Regions from separate parts of the Mixta calida genome, predicted to be linked through region 1. Evidence: predicted binding sites of a transcription regulator. Region 1 holds the regulator's gene; each other region holds the start of a gene.
What was found. The regulator LexA, encoded in region 1, represses DNA repair genes until DNA is damaged. The targets are predictions, from matches to a motif close to TNCTGTATGTACATACAGNA.

Region 1 (5,765 bases):
TTGAACGGTTTTCATTGCCATTATCAGACGCCACCAAAAATAAGCTGAAAGTATGTAGAAAATCACTGGGCGCATGATGACCAGTAATTGCCCATTTTATTGCCCTGAACTCAAGGCGTTTTCCCCGACTTATCAGTGAATTGCTGCTTTTATAAGCAGTGAGTGGCTTATCTGTTGCATTCGCTGCGGCTCTGTTTTTCCCTATGCCGCTTAAGCCTGAGTGAACATTAGCTGGATATTAATTCTCCTGCAAACTGGAAATTAACAATTAAGAATGGATCTGTCTCTTTTCCGCGTTGGACGCTGCGTATTATCGGCGGGTTCAGGCATGCCGCCAGGAGATATAATTCGGAAACTTTCGGTAATTCAGGCGCGAAATAGCGCTTTTCTGAGGACTTCAGGAAGGAGTCGGCGTTTTTTATCCAACGTGATAAGATAACATCTCAATCGCCCGGAGAAAAATTATGAGCGTTTCACCTTCAAAACAGATTCTGTCGCAGGCTGAAAAAATCTGTCAGCAACGCAACGTGCGCCTGACGCCGCAGCGTCTGGAGGTGCTGCGTTTGATGAGCGAGCAGAACGGCGCAATTAGCGCCTACGATCTGCTTGACCTGCTGCGCGCCTCTGAACCGCAGGCCAAGCCGCCTACCGTTTATCGCGCGCTGGATTTCCTGCTGGAGCAGGGGTTTATCCATCGCGTTGAGTCAAACAACAGCTATGTGGTGTGTCATCATTTCGAGGAACCGCAACATACTTCAGCGATGCTGATTTGCGATCGCTGCGGCGCGGTGAATGAACAGCATGCTCAGGGCGTGGAATCGATTCTGGAGTCGCTGGCGCAGCAGAGCGGCTTTGCGCTGCGTAATAGCGTGATTGAAGCGCACGGCTTGTGCAACGGATGTAAAGATGTCGAAAGTTGCCAGCATCCTGAAAGCTGTAATCATGACCATACGCTGATAAGCAAAAAGCGCGGGCGTTAAAAAACAGCCGAAGCGGTGCCAGTAATGGCTGCGTTAGGGGGAAGGCGACAGGTTTGTCGCTAAAGCCGGTCTGAAGGGTAGTAAGCGCTAAAATAACCTCATCATGCCAAACATAACCAGAAAACGGGGCAGCAAGAAAAGAGCGTGACCGCGTTAAAAAAGATAAAAAAACAGAGGGGAGCGGCACATTCCTTGTGCCAGGGGCAGGAGCATCTTCCTGAAGGGCTTTAAACTTACCAGCGATGGTCGCGGTTTTGTGTCTCCCAATCGCTCACTTCTTTTTCCGCTTCGTCTTTTGCATAGCCGTAGCGTTCCTGAATTTTACCAACAAGCTGATCGCGTTTACCTTCGATAACGGTCATGTCGTCATCGGTCAGCTTGCCCCATTTTTCCTTCATCTTACCTTTAAACTGTTTCCAGTTACCGCCGGCTTCGTCTCTGTTCATCGTTATTTCCTCTACCTTAGGTGTTAACAGCTTGCAGACTGTCAGCGCTGTATGTTCAGTGAAAACAGTCGCTGATTCCTTGTTTGTCACCCTTTAATGATAGCTGAATACGGCGTTTCTGCTCGTAATCTCAGTCAGATGAACTGAAAACACGCCGAAAAACCTGTCGATTACCCTTAAAAACGAGTTAATTCAGGTAATAAGCGCAGCCGCATATAAATGTGTCAAATCGTGAACCAGTCGCCGCGCCGCTGGTGTTGACGCCAGATCCAGCCGAGCGTCAGGCCGCGCAGCATAAGAAAAACCGTTACTGCCAGCCACAGGCCATGGTTGCCTAAATAAGGCAGCGTCGCCAGCGCTAAGGCAAAACCCAGCGCGGCCAGCGCCATGCTGTTGCGCATTTCGCGCCCGCGCGTTGCGCCGATAAACATGCCGTCCAGCAGATAGCACCAGACGCCGACCAGCGGCAGAAGCATTTGCCAGGGAAGGTAGCGATCCGCCTGCGCCTGCAACGTTGGCAGCGAGGTCAACAGCGCCACCAGCTCTTTACCCCAAAGCGCGTAGGCACAGGCGAACAGCAGCGCCACCAGGCCCGCCTGCCGACAGGCCGCCAGCCAGACCCGCCGCAGCTTATCGGCATCTCTGGCGCCGAAGGCTTCCCCGGAGACCGCTTCCACCGCATAGGCGAAGCCATCCAGCGCGTAGGCGGTGAAGGTCAGAAACATCAGCAGCACGGCGTTAACCGCGACGATATCGCTGCCCATGCGCGCGCCCAGCACGGTTACCGAAGCAAAACAGAGCTGCAGCAGCAGCGAGCGCAGCATAATGTCGCGGTTAAGGCGCAGCAGGCGTCGCATATCGCCGCGCAGCCCCTGCTTCAGCTGTAAGAAGGTAATTTGCCGCAGGCGCAGCAGGTGCCACACCATGCCCAGCCCGACCGCCAGCGTCACGTATTCCGCAATCGCGGTTGCCGCAGCGGCGCCCGCTACGCCCCAGCCAAGGCCGATAACAAACCACAGGTCGAGCAGGATATTTACCAGGTTGCCGACCACCAGCAAAATCACCGGCGCCCGCGCATACTGCACGCCCAGCAGCCAGCCCAAAATGACCAGATTCGCCAGCGTAGCGGGCGCGCTGAGCCAGCGCACATGGATAAAGCGCTTCGCCTGCTCCAGCACCGCCGGGCTGCCGCCAACGACGCGCGTCGCCAGCGCGCTAAGCGGATCGCGCAGCAGCACAAAAGCCAGCCCGACGACGACGGCGATCAGCAAGGGTTGAACCAGCGCGCGCGCCAGTCCCGATTTATCGCCAGCGCCGAACGCCTGGGCCGTCAGCCCGGTGGTGCTCATGCGTAAAAAGAGCAGCAGCATAAACAGGAAGCTGGTCGCCGTCGCGCCTACGGCGACGCCGCCCAGATAGACGGGGCTGTCGAGATGGCCGATCACGGCGGTATCAACCAGGCCCAGCAGAGGAACGGTAATATTGGAAAGGATCATCGGCAGCGCCAGCCGCCAGAGATTTTTATCGGTTGCAGAGAAGAGTTGCATGACAATCCGCGAAAATAGTATGGCGACAGGCCACAGCGGTTATCGCCGGATAAATATGAATCAGGGGCTATTCAGTGGCGGCAGAGGAGCCGCCACATCAGTTTCAGAGCCAGTCGCCGTTGCGAATCACGCCGACGGCCAGGCCTTCGATAGTCAGGGTTTGCTGTTGCAGATCGACCACGATGGGCTGAAAATCACTGTTTTCCGGCAGCAGTTGCACCGTGTTACCCTGTTTTTTCAGGCGTTTAACCGTGACTTCATCATCAATACGCGCCACCACGACCTGGCCGTTACGCACATCCTGCGTTTTATGCACCGCCAGCAGATCGCCGTCGACGATGCCGATATCTTTCATCGACATGCCGCTGACGCGCAGCAGGAAATCAGCGTGAGGCTTAAACAGGTTAGGGTCGACCTGAAAACGGCTTTCAATATGCTCCTGCGCCAGCAGCGGCTCGCCAGCGGCGACGCGGCCAATCAACGGCAGGCCGTTTTCCTCTTCCGCCATCAGGCGGATGCCGCGCGAAGCGCCGGACACCATCTCAATAACGCCTTTACGCGCCAGTGCTTTCAGATGTTCTTCTGCGGCGTTTGGAGAGCGGAAGCCAAGACGGGAAGCGATTTCCGCACGCGTTGGCGGCATCCCCGTTTGGTTAATGTGATCGCGAATCAGGTCATAAACCTGCTGCTGTCGAGCCGTTAAGGTTTTCATCCCGCCCCCTGGTTGTTTATACAGTCGCTGTGAGTATATACAGGTATTGTCGGAATGGAAACCGAATGCAGTGTAAAAAACAACACTTTGTCGAATGCGGAAGCGCTATCGCAAATATGCCCACAGCAAGGTTGCCCAGACAAAGAGAGCCAGTATGATGCTGAGCAGAACCGCAGCGGAGCCCATATCTTTCGCCCGTCCCGCCAGCGGATGAAGTTCGCTGCCGATGCGATCGACCACCGCTTCGATAGCGCTGTTAAGGATCTCGACAATAATAATGAGGGCGACCGAACCGATCAGCAGCACGCGCGTTATCGCATCGACATCCAGCCAGCAGGCGACGACGACCGCCACCAGCGCCATCACCGCTTCCTGACGGAAAGCCGCTTCGTGCTGCCAGGCCGCGCGCAATCCTTTCCAGGAGTAGCCAGCCGCTTTAATGATGCGCGTCAAGCCCGTTACGTTATTTGCCATGTTCGGGGAACCCTTTGCGATGTTTAACGTCAATGTCAGGGTGCCGCACTAATTGCAACACCACAGATCTTCAATGCGCTTTCTGGTATGCTTGCCGCGCTTTGCTAACAAGAGGCTTCATGTTGTCTATGTCAGGTTGGCGTAAACTTTATTATAAGTTATTGAATTTACCACTTACATTTTTAGTCAAAAGTAAGGCGATTCCGGGCGATCCGGTCGCGGAACTGGGCCTCGACACGTCGCGCCCCATTATGTATGTATTGCCTTACGATTCAAAGGCCGATCTTCTGGCGTTGCGCACCCAGTGCCGCCTGCACGATCTGCCCGATCCGCTGGAGCCGCTGGAGATCGACGGCGCCCTGCTGCCGCGTCATGTGTTTATCCATGACGGGCCGCGCGTTTTCCCCTACTTCGTGCCTAATCAGGAGTCGGTGAAGCTGTTTCACGACTACCTCGACCTGCACCGCAACAATCCCGATCTGGATGTGCAGATGGTGCCGGTATCCGTGATGTTCGGCCGTGCGCCGGGACGCGAAGTGCAGGGCGAACAAACGCCGCATCTGCGCGAGCTCAACGGAGTGCAGAAGTTTTTTGCCGTCTTCTGGCTGGGACGCGACAGCTTTGTTCGCTTCTCGCCAATGGTATCGCTGCGCCGCATGGCCACCGAACACGGCACCGATAAAACCATCGCGCAAAAGCTCGCGCGCGTGGCGCGCATCCATTTCGCCCGTCAGCGCCTGGCCGCAGTCGGCCCGCGTCTGCCGGTGCGTCACGATCTGTTTAATAAGCTGTTGCAGTCGCAGGCTATCGCCAAGGCGGTAGAAGACGAAGCGCGCAGCAAGAAGATTTCGCAAGAAAAAGCGCAGCAGAACGCCATTGAGCTGATGGAAGAGATTGCGGCCGACTTCTCGTATGAGATGATCCGCCTGACCGACCGCGTTATCGGCTGGACCTGGAGCAAAATTTATCAGGGCATCAACGTCAGCGGCGGCGAACGCATTCGTCAGCTGGCGCTGGACGGGCACGGGCTGGTTTACGTTCCCTGCCACCGCAGCCATATGGACTATCTGCTGCTTTCTTACGTGCTTTATCATCAGGGGCTGGTGCCGCCGCATATCGCCGCAGGCATCAACCTTAACTTCTGGCCCGCTGGCCCGATCTTCCGCCGTCTCGGCGCGTTCTTTATTCGCCGCACCTTCAAGGGCAATAAGCTCTACTCCACCGTGTTCCGCGAATATCTGGGCGAGCTGTTCAGCCGCGGCTATTCAGTGGAGTATTTCGTCGAAGGCGGACGTTCGCGCACTGGCCGACTGCTCGATCCGAAAACCGGCACGCTGTCGATGACCCTCCAGGCGATGCTGCGCGGCGGCAACCGCCCGATTACCGTGGTGCCGGTCTATATCGGCTATGAGCACGTAATGGAAGTGGGCACTTACGCCAAAGAGCTGCGCGGCGCGGCGAAAGAGAAAGAAGGCTTTATGCAGATGCTGCGCGGCCTGAGCAAGCTGCGCAATCTGGGTCAGGGCTACGTGAACTTCGGCGAACCGCTGCCGCTGGTGAACTACCTCAACCGTCATGTGCCGGAGTGGCGCGACTCGATCGATCC
Region 2 (5,765 bases), 1.8 Mb from region 1:
CGGATAAAATCGTGCTGATGGACAGCGGGCGCATTATACAGCAGGGCAAGCCGCTGGAGCTGCTAACCCGTCCGGCCAACGATTTCGTGCGTGATTTTTTTGGCCGCAGCGAGCTGGGCGTGCGCCTGCTGTCGCTGGGCTATGCGGGCGCGGCCGCGCGGCGCGGCGAATGGCTGGACGCGGCGCCGGTGCCGGAAGATATGTCGCTGCGCGAGGCGCTGTCGCTGTTTATCGCCCGTCAGACAGATAAGCTGCCGGTGGCCGATGCGCAGGGCGCGCCGCTGGGCGTGCTGCACTTCAGCGATCTGCTGCGGCAACGGGAGGGGACATGAACAAATGGCTGCGCGATCCGCTGCTGTGGCTGATCGCGCTGTTTCTGCTGCTGCTGCTGTTAATGCCCTACAGCGGTCCGCTGTTCGCCCGCTGGTTTCCTCAGCTCGATCGACCGGTTTATCAGCAGGAGAGCTTTTTTCAGCTGGCGCTGGCGCATATTCGGCTGGTGGCGTTCTCCAGCCTGGGCGCGGCGCTGATCGGCATCGGCGCAGGCGTCGCCGTGACGCGCCATGCCGGACGTGAGTTTCGGCCGCTGGTGGAGACGCTGGCCGCCGCCGGGCAAACTTTTCCGCCGGTAGCGGTGCTGGCGGTGGCGGTGCCGGTCATCGGCTTCGGCGAGCAGCCCGCGCTGATCGCGCTGCTGCTGTATGGCATCCTGCCGATTTTGCAGGGCACGCTGGCGGGGCTGGAATCGGTGCCGGAAAGCGCGCGCGAAGTGGCGCAGGGCGTTGGCATGAGCGGCTGGCAGCGGCTGACGCGCGTCGAACTGCCGTTAGCCGCGCCGGTGATTCTGGCGGGCGTGCGCACCTCGATCATCATCAATATCGGCACCGCGGCGATCGCCTCGACGGTAGGCGCGAAAAGCCTGGGATCGCCGGTGATTATCGGCCTGAGCGGGTTTAATACGGCGTATGTGATTCAGGGGGCGGTGCTGGTGGCGCTACTGGCGCTGGTGGTGGACCGGCTTTTCGAGCGCCTGCAACGCTGGGTTAGCGGGCATGTAAAATAATGGCGTAGCCTACCAGCATCAGGCCGCCGGTACCGCCAATCGCCATGATAAAGAAAAGGGTGCCGACCAGAAATTTTTGCCAGTTCATCGTATTGCCTGTGAAGATAAAACAAGAGGGCAGATCATAGCGCGAACCGCCCTTTGCGACCAGGCAAATTGCGTCATTTTTCGCGCGATCTTCGCCCGTTTAGCTCTGACCATGCAACGTGATGGAAAAACCCTGTTCATGCCAGTGGGCGAACTGTTCTGTCTGACGGCGCGTCAGCTTCTTGCCGGTCCAGACGAAAATCTGCTGGCCAGGAAACAGTTCGGGGCGCGGGTTATCGAGCGGCTCCGCCAGTACATCCATCCGCCAGCCCGCCTGGGAAAGGCGCCAGGCCTCCAGCCAGATGCGGGTGCGATCCTCGACGCCCCAGCCGATCATCAGCGCATCCTTGCCCGCCTTTTTACGCGTGCCGCACAGGCAGAAGGCGACATAGTCGATAAGCGCGCCGTCGAGCAGGCTGCACATCGCTTTCGCGGTGTTTTGATCGAGCCCCAGACGCTGACGCACCGGCACGAAGACGTGATCGATCAGCGCATCGACCGGATGCTCGCGGCCAATGGCGGCGATTTTACTGCGCAGTCGGGAAGGGCGAACCTGGCGCAGTACGCTCATCACCTCTTCCTGCAATGTCATCCAGCCGTCGTGTACGTTAACATTATCGCCTTCGAGCAGGGCTTTTACTTTGCCTACCGGGACGCCGCTCTCTATCCAGCGCTTAATCTCTTCGATACGCTGAATATCTTCATCATCAAACTGTCGGTGACCGCCTTCGGTACGCTGTGGCTTCAACAGCCCATAGCGACGCTGCCATGCGCGTAACGTTACCGGGTTGATACCACAGCGTTCGGCGACGTCGCCGATGCTGTATAGGGGCATGCACATCCTCTGCTTGTTCGTGAGACTCGGGTGTCTGCTTTAACCTTAGCGGAGGCGTTTCAACTTGTACATTATTTTTTATATTGTACAAGTTGATCGCCGCCACAAAAGCGCGCATTCTCATAATGGAGAAATTATCTCTCATATGGGAAAAGCGATGAACGAGACTGACCAACGCCTTGCTCAGCGGTTGATAACCCTACGCCAGGAGCGGGGCTGGACGCTGGAGCAGCTGGCTAAGTGTACCAGCATCAGCCGCGCGACGCTGTCGCGCATCGAGCGCGCAGAGATCAGCCCGACCGCCACGCTGCTGAATAAGCTTTGCGTCGCCTATGGGCTAACTATGTCGCGCCTGCTGAGCGAAGTGGAAGAGAACGTTGCGCAGCACCTGACGCCACCGCAGCAGCCGGTCTGGCAGGATCGCGAACAGGGATTTATCCGACGCGGGCTGTCGCCGCCTGCCAGCGGCTACCGTGCGGAGATGATAGAAGGCGTGCTGCGGCCCGGAGCGCTCATTGCGTACGACGCGCCGCCGGTGCCGGGCATCGAGCAGCATATCTGGCTGCTGGCGGGCGTGTTGATAATTGAAGCGAGCGGAGCGCGCTGGCGGCTGGAGGCGGGCGATACGCTGCGTTTCCATCTGTACGGCGCCTCGGCATTTCATGCGCCGGAAGCGGAGGGCGCGCGTTACTTACTGGTGGTGTGTCGATGATTGAATATCAGGTAATGGATGGTGGTCAGGCGCGTAGCGAGCTGGAAGCCCTGACTGACGTATTGCAGGGCTGCGTATCAGAGGGCGCCAGCGTGGGATTTATCGATCCTGAAGATCGGCAGATCATGCGAAATTTCTGGCAGGACACATTCGTCGGCCTCGATCGCGGCGATCGGCTGCTGCTGGTGGCGCGCGACGGCGGGAGGCTGGTGGCGACGGTAATGATCTTCTGGAATAACATGCCTAATGGCCGCCATCGTGCGGAAATCGGCAAGCTGCTGGTGCATCCGCGCGCGCGGCGTCAGGGCATCGCGCGCCAGCTGATGCAGCTGGCAGAGCAGCGGGTGAAGGAGGCGGGGCGCAGCCTGATGGTGCTGGATACCCGCAGCGGCGACGTCGCCAGTCTGCTTTATTTGTCGTTGGGCTGGGAGATAGCCGGAGCCATTCCTTTCTATGCGCAGTCGACAGAAGGCGCGATGGACGCCACGACCGTAATGTATAAGCGGCTGACCGTGTAACGGGTTGTCGCACCTTTCGCCGGTTGCGGAAGCCATCTTCCAGATTCGCCGATAAGCGGCTGACGTCAGCGCCATACTGTGTAAAAATACAGGTCATTAAGGCAGGAAGAGAGCAAGATGGCACTAACCGCAGCGTTAAAAGCGCAGATCGGCGAATGGTATAAAGCGCTGCAGCAGCAGGTTCCCGATTTCATTCCGCGCGCGCCGCAACGGCAGATGATCGCCGAAGTAGCGAAAACTTTAGCTGGCGACGACGGCCGTCACCTGGCGATTGAAGCGCCCACCGGCGTGGGCAAAACCCTTTCCTATCTGATCCCCGGCATCGCCGTCGGGCGCGCCGAAGAGAAGCCGCTGGTGATCAGCACCGCGAACGTGGCGTTGCAGGATCAGATCTTCAGCAAGGATCTGCCGCTGCTGCAGAAAATCATTCCCGAACTGAAATTTACCGCCGCCTTTGGGCGGGGGCGCTATGTCTGTCCGCGTAACCTCAATGCGTTGGCGACCGATAGCGAAAAGCAGGGCGACCTGCTGCTGTTTCTCGATGACGAGATGGTGGCAAGCAAAGAAGAACGCAAAATCTGCGAAAAGCTCGAAAAATCGCTGAATCGCCATCAGTGGGACGGCCTGCGCGACCACAGCGAAGAGAATATCGGCGACGCGCTCTGGCAGCGACTCAGCACCGATAAGGCCAACTGCCTGGCGCGCAACTGTCACTGGTATCGCGAATGCCCCTTTTTCGTCGCCCGCCGTGAGATCGAGCAGGCGGACGTGGTGGTGGCGAACCATGCGCTGGTGATGGCGGCGCTGGAAAGCGAATCGGTGCTGCCGCCGGCGAAAAACCTGCTGCTGGTTTTGGATGAAGGACATCATCTGCCGGAGGTGGCGCGCGATGCGCTGGAGACCAGCGCCGATATTTCGCCCGGCTTCACCAGCCTGCAGCTCGATCTCTTTGTCCGTCTGGTGGAAACCTGCATGGCGCAGTTTCGGCCCAAAACGCCGCCGCCGTTGGCGAACCCGGAGCGGCTGAAAACCCATTGTGACGAATGGCGCGAGCATCTCGCCAGACTGACGCGCATGCTGGCGCTCTTTCTGCCGCCGGAGCCGCAGGAGGGCGAACATCGCTTCGAGATGGGGCAGTTGCCGGAGGAGATGCAGACGCTGTGCGCCCGACTCTTTAAGCTGAGCGACGGGCTGCGTGGCCTGGCGGAAGGGCTGCTGAACGATCTCAGCGAGAAAACCGGCCAGTATGACGTGGTACGCCTGCAGCGCACGCTGCTGCAAATGAACCGCGCCTTTGGCTGGTTTGAAGGCATCAACAAACTGTGGCGGCTCGCGTCGATGGAGCAGGCGTCCGGCGCGCCGGTCTCTAAGTGGGTAAGCCGCGAACTGCGCGAAGGCCAGCCGCACCTCTTTTTTCACTGCGCCGGCATCCGCGTCAGCGAACAGCTGGAGAAGCTGCTGTGGCGCAAGGTGCCGCATGTGGTGCTCACCTCCGCCACGCTACAGTCGCTGAACAGCTTTAACCGGCTGCAGGAGCTTTCCGGCCTGAATGAAAAGGTGGGCGACCGCTTTGTGGCGCTCGGCTCGCCGTTCAACCATGTCGAACAGGGCAAGCTGGTGATCCCGCAGATGCGCTACGAGCCGCTGATGGCTAACGAAGCGCAGCACATTGCTGAAATGGCGCATTTCTTTCGCCATCAGGTCAAAGCGGGACTGCATAAAGGGATGCTGGTGCTGTTCGCCAGCAACCGCGCCATGCAGCAGTTTCTTACCCATCTGACCGATCTGCGGCTGATGTTGCTGGTGCAGGGCGATCAGCCGCGCTACCGGCTGGTGGAGCTGCACCGCAAACGAGTGCAGCAGGGCGAGGCGAGCGTGCTGGTCGGGTTGCAATCCTTTGCCGAGGGGCTCGATCTCAAAGGCGAACTGCTGACGCAGGTGCATATTCATAAAATCGCTTTTCCGCCGGTGGACAGTCCGGTAATTTTGACCGAAGGTGAGTGGCTGAAAAGCCTGAAGCGCTACCCGTTTGAGGTGCAAAGCCTGCCCAGCGCCTCCTTTACTCTGATTCAGCAGGTGGGGCGGCTGATCCGCAGTCATCACTGCACCGGCGAAATTGTGATTTACGATCGCCGACTGCTCACCAAAGCGTACGGCGCGCGGCTGTTGAACGCGCTGCCGGTGTTTCCCATCGCGCAGCCGCCGATGCCTGAAGGGGCGAAAGCGCTGCCGCCCAGCGCTAAAACGGCCCCGGCGGGTCGGCGTCGAAAAAAGGAAAAGCGTTAAATGTTGCAGTACAGCAAACTGATTAAAGAAGTGGGACGCGGCAAAAACCACGCGCGCGATCTTGATGAGGAGAGCGCTTACCAGCTCTACCGCGCCATGCTGAATGACGACGTGCCGGAGCTGGAGCTGGGCGCGTTGCTGATCGCAATGCGCATCAAGGGCGAAGGCGAAACGGAGATGGCGGGCTTTTACCGCGCGCTACAGGAGCGTGTGCTTACCTTAACGCCGCCCGCTGACCAGCCGTTGCCGATTGTGATCCCCAGC
Region 3 (5,765 bases), 1.4 Mb from region 1:
CGCCGACAGCACCGCCGGTTTTTCGCCGAGCATAATACCGGCGGTGATCAGCGTTGCGGCGGCGTCCATCACGTAAGCGTTACCCGCGATGCGCGCCAGCGGCTCCTCGATCCCTTCCATCTTGCCGATAGAGACTTTGAACTGGCGACGAATGCGCGCATAGGCGCCGGTGGCCAGCGCCAGGCTTTTCACGCTGCCGGTGGAGTTAGAGGGCAGGGTGATGCCGCGTCCGACCGACAGGCATTCAACCAGCATCCGCCAGCCCTGACCCGCCATTTTCGGGCCGCCGATAATGTAGTCAATCGGCACGAAGATATCTTTGCCGCGCGTCGGACCGTTCTGAAACGGCACGTTGAGCGGGAAGTGGCGCTTGCCGATCTCCACGCCCGGCGTATGGGTCGGGATCAGGGCACAGGTGATGCCCAGCTCTTCGGTATCGCCCAGCAGATGTTCGGGATCGTAAAGCTTAAACGCCAGGCCGAGTACGGTAGCGATTGGCGCCAGAGTAATGTAGCGCTTGTTCCAGGTCAGGCGCATGCCCAGCACCTGCTGGCCCTGCCATTCGCCCATGCAGACCACGCCGGTATCTGGAATGGCGCCCGCATCGGAGCCCGCTTCCGGGCTGGTCAGCGCAAAACAGGGAATTTCTTCGCCGCGCGCCAGACGCGGCAGATAGTGATCCTTCTGCTCATCGGTGCCGTAATGTTGCAGCAGCTCGCCGGGGCCGAGCGAGTTAGGCACGCCGACGGTGATCGCCAGAATGCCGGAGACGCCCGCCAGCTTTTGCAGCACGCGCGCCTGGGCGTAGGCGGAGAACGCCAGCCCGCCATACTCTTTCTTAATGATCATCGCGAAGAAACGGTGCTCTTTCAGATAAGCCCACAGCTCCGGCGGCAGATCGGCCATCTCGTGCGTGATCTGGAAATCGTTCGCCATGCGGCACGCTTCTTCTACCGGGCCGTCGAGAAACGCCTGCTCCTCGGGGGTCAGGCGCGGCTGCGGGTAGTTATGCAGCTTTTGCCAGTCGGGATTGCCGCGAAACAGATCGCCTTCCCACCAGGTCGTGCCGGCGTCGATCGCCTCCTTCTCGGTGCGTGACATCGGCGGCATCACGTTGCGGAAAGTGCGTAGCATCGGGGCGGAAAACAGGGAGCGGCGCAGCGACATCAGATTCAACGGCAGCAGAATCAGCGCCAGCGGCAGCAGCATCCAGGGCGTCCAGAGATCGAACAGCGCCATCGCCGCCGTCCACAGCAGCAGAATGACGCTGCTGAGGCGAAGCGAAACGCGATGCCAGAAAAGCGCGCCGATTAATGCCAGCGTCGCAAGAACAGAAAGAACCATCATAATGAACCGCTCCGTATGAAGTAAGAGGTCTGACCTGTTGGTCTGAGTACAGATTTAGAGCAGTTAAGGTTGTTTAGCAATTGCATAACATAATAATTACAACCTGGCTCACACTCCGGCCGCATGATTGGTCAAATCGCTCACTTCACAGCGCAACGCTTTGCGGCCTGTTGCCATTCCGGTAAACTTGCGCTGACTCTTTCTCATCCAAAGGACATCCCTATGTACCAGGATATTATTCGTTCAGAACTTAACGAAGCAGCGGATACGCTAAATAAATTCCTGAGCGAAGATGCGAATATTCACGCGATCCAGCGTGCTGCGGTGTTGCTTGCCGACAGCTTCAAGGCAGGCGGCAAAGTGCTTTCCTGCGGTAACGGCGGCTCTCACTGCGACGCGATGCACTTCGCCGAAGAACTGACCGGACGCTATCGCGAAAACCGTCCCGGCTATCCGGCCATCGCTATCTCCGACGTCAGCCATCTCTCCTGCGTCAGCAACGATTTCGGCTACGATTACGTTTTCTCGCGCTACGTTGAGGCGGTCGGGCGTGCGGGCGACGTGCTGCTGGGCATCTCCACCTCCGGCAACTCGGCGAATATTATTAAGGCGATTGAAGCCGCGCGCGCGCAGGGGATGAAAGTGATCACGCTGACCGGCAAAGACGGCGGCAAAATGGCGGGCAGCGCCGATATCGAAATCCGCGTACCCCATTTCGGCTATGCCGACCGCATTCAGGAAATTCATATCAAAGTGATCCATATCCTGATGCTGCTGATCGAAAAAGAGATGGAGAAAAAGTAACCGCCTTCTGGTCGATTACGCCGCCGCGTCATCCCCGACGCGGCGTTTCTGCGGCTCTGCCCGCATTTTCCCTGGCGCTTTTATCTTTCCTTTGCTGAAAATAGCGGTTGCGTTCCCGCTGTCCGCCGCTGTCTGATTGGTTATAATCGTCGCTAAACCGTGCCGGAGGCCCCGACTATGTGTGAATTGCTCGGAATGAGCGCCAACGTTCCAACTGATATCTGTTTCAGCTTCACCGGCCTGGTACAGCGCGGCGGCGGCACCGGGCCGCATAAAGATGGCTGGGGCATCACCTTTTATGAGAATAAAGGCTGTCGCACCTTTAAAGATCCGCAGCCCAGCTATAACTCGCCGATTGCGCGACTGGTGCAGGAGTACCCGATCAAATCCTGTTCGGTGGTGGCGCATATTCGCCAGGCGAATCGCGGTCAGGTGTCGCTGGAAAATACCCATCCTTTTACCCGCGAGCTGTGGGGACGCCACTGGACCTACGCCCATAACGGCCAGCTCAGGGGCTATCGTCAGCTGGAAACCGGCAATTTTCGGCCAGTAGGCGAGACCGACAGCGAAAAGGCGTTCTGCTGGCTGCTGCATAAGCTGGCGACGCGCTATCCGCGCACGCCCGGCAACTGGACGGCGGTGTTCCGCTATATCGCCGAGCTGGCAGGGGAGCTGCGTCAGAAGGGGGTGTTTAACATGCTGCTGTCGGATGGCCGCTATCTGATGGCCTACTGCTCGACCAACCTGTTCTGGATCACGCGCCGCGCGCCCTTCGGCAAAGCGAAGCTGCTGGATCAGGATGTGGAGATAGACTTTCAGAAGCAGACCACGCCAAACGACGTGGTCACGGTGATTGCCACTCAGCCGCTAACCGGCAATGAAACCTGGCACCGTATCGCGCCAGGCGAGTGGCAACTATTTTGCCTTGGAGAGCGCCAGGAATGACGCGGAGGCGGCAGGGGTGCCGCTGACCGGCGCGCCGTTCAGCACATACCTGCCGTTATTGACAGCTACCGTCGGCGGCTGGCGATGTTCGACAAAGTAAGCGTAGCCCGGCTGCAACTCTTTCCAGAAGCTGGCGTAATAAGAGTTGCGGTGACGCTGCATATTGCTTTCAGTCATGCGGAACGGGTAGATGCTCACTGCCACTTCCGGCTGGCCGTTGCGCAGCGCGGCGTTCACATAGCTGAAAATCTCATCCATATAGGCGTTGGTCATGGCGTAACAGCCGATTGAGACGCAGGCGCCGTGGATCATCAAATATTTGCCGTCATAGCCCTGCTGACGATCGTACTGGTTAGGAAAACCGATATTGATCGCGCGGTAAAAACGGCTGTCCGGCTTCAGCTGATTGAGCCTGACGCTGTAGAAACCTTCCGGGCTTTTGAAGTCGCCCTGACGGCGCTTCGGCCCCAGTCCGCCGGAAAAGTTACAGATGCGATAGCTGTCGAGCAGGCGGAATTCGTTGCCGATCTTGCCGTAAAGTTCCAGCGTGCGCTCTTCTTTGAAAATCTGAATATAAACCGGCGTACCTAATAACTGCTTCTTTAACTCTTTGCTGACCGGCGCCAGTGGTTGCACTGGGTCCGGCGCGCTTGCCATGCTGAGGGCCGGCAAAAGAATCATCGCAAACAACAGTGCGATTTTGCCCATTCTTTTTCCCTTGTAATGAGGGGGTTAAACTGCAACGCCCAACGGCGTCTGTGACTTGCATAATCGGAACATTCCGCTATCGCTGCGCAACATTATCACTGTCTGTTTTTTTATCAAGATGCCGGTTAATAAATAGCTGTTATTTCGTTGCCAGCCAGCGTAGCGGCAGGCGTCGCGCCGCAATATTCATTACCCTGTGCCATTGAATCCCTTTGGGTTGGCTGTATACTTATCCAGTGTCAGCGGAGGGGGTATGCGCAAAATCATTCATGTCGATATGGACTGCTTTTACGCAGCGGTGGAGATGCGTGATAACCCCAGCCTGCGCGATATTCCTCTCGCTATCGGCGGCAGCCGCACCCAACGCGGCGTGATCAGCACCGCCAACTATCCCGCGCGTAAATATGGCGTACGCAGCGCGATGTCCACGGCGATGGCGCTAAAGCTCTGTCCACATCTGACGCTGCTGCCGGGGCGCTTCGACGCGTATAAAGAAGCCTCCGCCCATATCCGGGAGATTTTTTCGCGCTATACCGCGCGTATCGAGCCGCTGTCGCTGGACGAGGCATACCTGGACGTTACCGACAGCCCGCACTGCCACGGCTCGGCGACGCTGATGGCGCGTGAAATCCGCCAGATCATCGCCGATGAGCTGAACCTTACCGCGTCGGCGGGCGTCGCGCCGATCAAGTTTCTCGCCAAAATCGCCTCCGATCTGAATAAGCCGAACGGCCAGTACGTGATCACGCCGGAGGAGATGCCGCAGTTTTTGCTAACGCTGCCGCTGGCGAAAATTCCGGGCGTCGGCAAAGTGACGGCAAAGAAGCTGGAAGATTTAGGGCTGCGCACCTGCGCCGACGTGCAGAACAGCGATCTGGCGATGCTGCTGAAGCGCTTTGGCAAGTTTGGCCGCGTTATCTGGGAGCGCAGCCACGGTATTGACGAACGGGAAGTGATCGCCGATCGCGAGCGCAAGTCGCTTGGCGTGGAGCGCACGCTGTCGGAGGATATTCACCACTGGGAGCAGTGCCTGGAGATTATCGATTTTCTCTATGACGAGCTGGAGCGGCGCCTGACTAAAATCAAGCCGGATCGCCATATTGCGCGGCAGGGCGTAAAGCTGAAGTTTAGCGATTTCCAGCAGACCACCCAGGAGCATGTCTGGCCGATCCTGAATAAGGAAGACCTGATCGCGGTGGCGAAAAAGACCTGGGATGAGCGGCGCGGCGGTCGCGGCGTCCGGCTGGTCGGGCTGCACGTCACGCTGTTGCATCCGCAGCTGGAAAGGCAGCTGGTGCTGGGGCTGTAGCGGTTGTTAAGCCTGCTGTTAAATTTTATCTATTTGGAAAACTAATAATTTAATAAATTAAATTTAGCCGTATTCAGCTGTAGGGCTGAATTTAATTTTTATATATCGCTTTTGTATTCTGATTAAAATTATATTATTTATCAAACAATTGAATTTAATGTTTAAGTAATTATTGCTCACTCCGCTTCTCTTTGTTAAAAATTTTACGGAAATTATTGGTCCGGTTTATCTTTCTCATCAAGGAACGAAGGAGAGCAATCATGAGTTTACCTGGTCAATCACCCGGAAAAGGCATGCTAAGTTACGATTTTGGCCGGTAGACAGGGCAGGCTGCTGGTGGTCAGAATATTGATTTCGGCTTGTTAGCAAATAATCTGGACTGTAGACGTGATTTTTATCAGGTCGGCATTATTTATGACGATGGAAGTAAATGTTGGCTTGTACGTCCTTCCCGCCGTATTGCTAACCTAAATCAAAGCCTGGTGAGTCATGTTATTATCACGAAAGTACCAGACAAAGCACACGGGGCCGCCTCGCAAAAAGCAGTCATAAAATCCCTGTCTTCGCCTTCGCTTGCTACTGAAATTACTTTTACCGCGTTTGCCTGTGGCGGCTTGATCGTTACCGCTTTCCTGTCGGCTACCGCCATGGC

Region 2: the regulator LexA is predicted to act here: its motif matches at 3,290-3,309, upstream of dinG (ATP-dependent DNA helicase DinG).
Region 3: the regulator LexA is predicted to act here: its motif matches at 4,024-4,043, upstream of dinB (DNA polymerase IV).

The regions. Positions count from the first base shown of each region.
Region 1 covers NZ_CP026378.1:4,022,187-4,027,951, forward strand. Annotated here, with positions in the region: gene C2E16_RS19140 (conjugal transfer protein TraF) at 1-21, opposite strand, end outside; gene zur (zinc uptake transcriptional repressor Zur) at 465-980, shown strand; gene C2E16_RS19150 (CsbD family protein) at 1,214-1,426, opposite strand; gene dinF (MATE family efflux transporter DinF) at 1,651-2,973, opposite strand; gene lexA (transcriptional repressor LexA) at 3,077-3,685, opposite strand; gene C2E16_RS19165 (diacylglycerol kinase) at 3,791-4,159, opposite strand; gene plsB (glycerol-3-phosphate 1-O-acyltransferase PlsB) at 4,288-5,765, shown strand, end outside.
Region 2 covers NZ_CP026378.1:1,494,462-1,500,226, forward strand. Annotated here, with positions in the region: gene C2E16_RS07080 (ABC transporter ATP-binding protein) at 1-332, shown strand, start outside; gene C2E16_RS07085 (ABC transporter permease) at 329-1,063, shown strand; gene C2E16_RS07090 (MerR family transcriptional regulator) at 1,251-1,985, opposite strand; gene C2E16_RS07095 (XRE family transcriptional regulator) at 2,143-2,697, shown strand; gene C2E16_RS07100 (GNAT family N-acetyltransferase) at 2,694-3,215, shown strand; gene dinG (ATP-dependent DNA helicase DinG) at 3,333-5,501, shown strand; gene ybiB (DNA-binding protein YbiB) at 5,505-5,765, shown strand, end outside.
Region 3 covers NZ_CP026378.1:1,073,434-1,079,198, forward strand. Annotated here, with positions in the region: gene fadE (acyl-CoA dehydrogenase FadE) at 1-1,347, opposite strand, end outside; gene lpcA (D-sedoheptulose 7-phosphate isomerase) at 1,570-2,151, shown strand; gene C2E16_RS05025 (class II glutamine amidotransferase) at 2,329-3,096, shown strand; gene dpaA (peptidoglycan meso-diaminopimelic acid protein amidase) at 3,067-3,804, opposite strand; gene dinB (DNA polymerase IV) at 4,058-5,113, shown strand; gene C2E16_RS05040 (hypothetical protein) at 5,473-5,765, shown strand, end outside.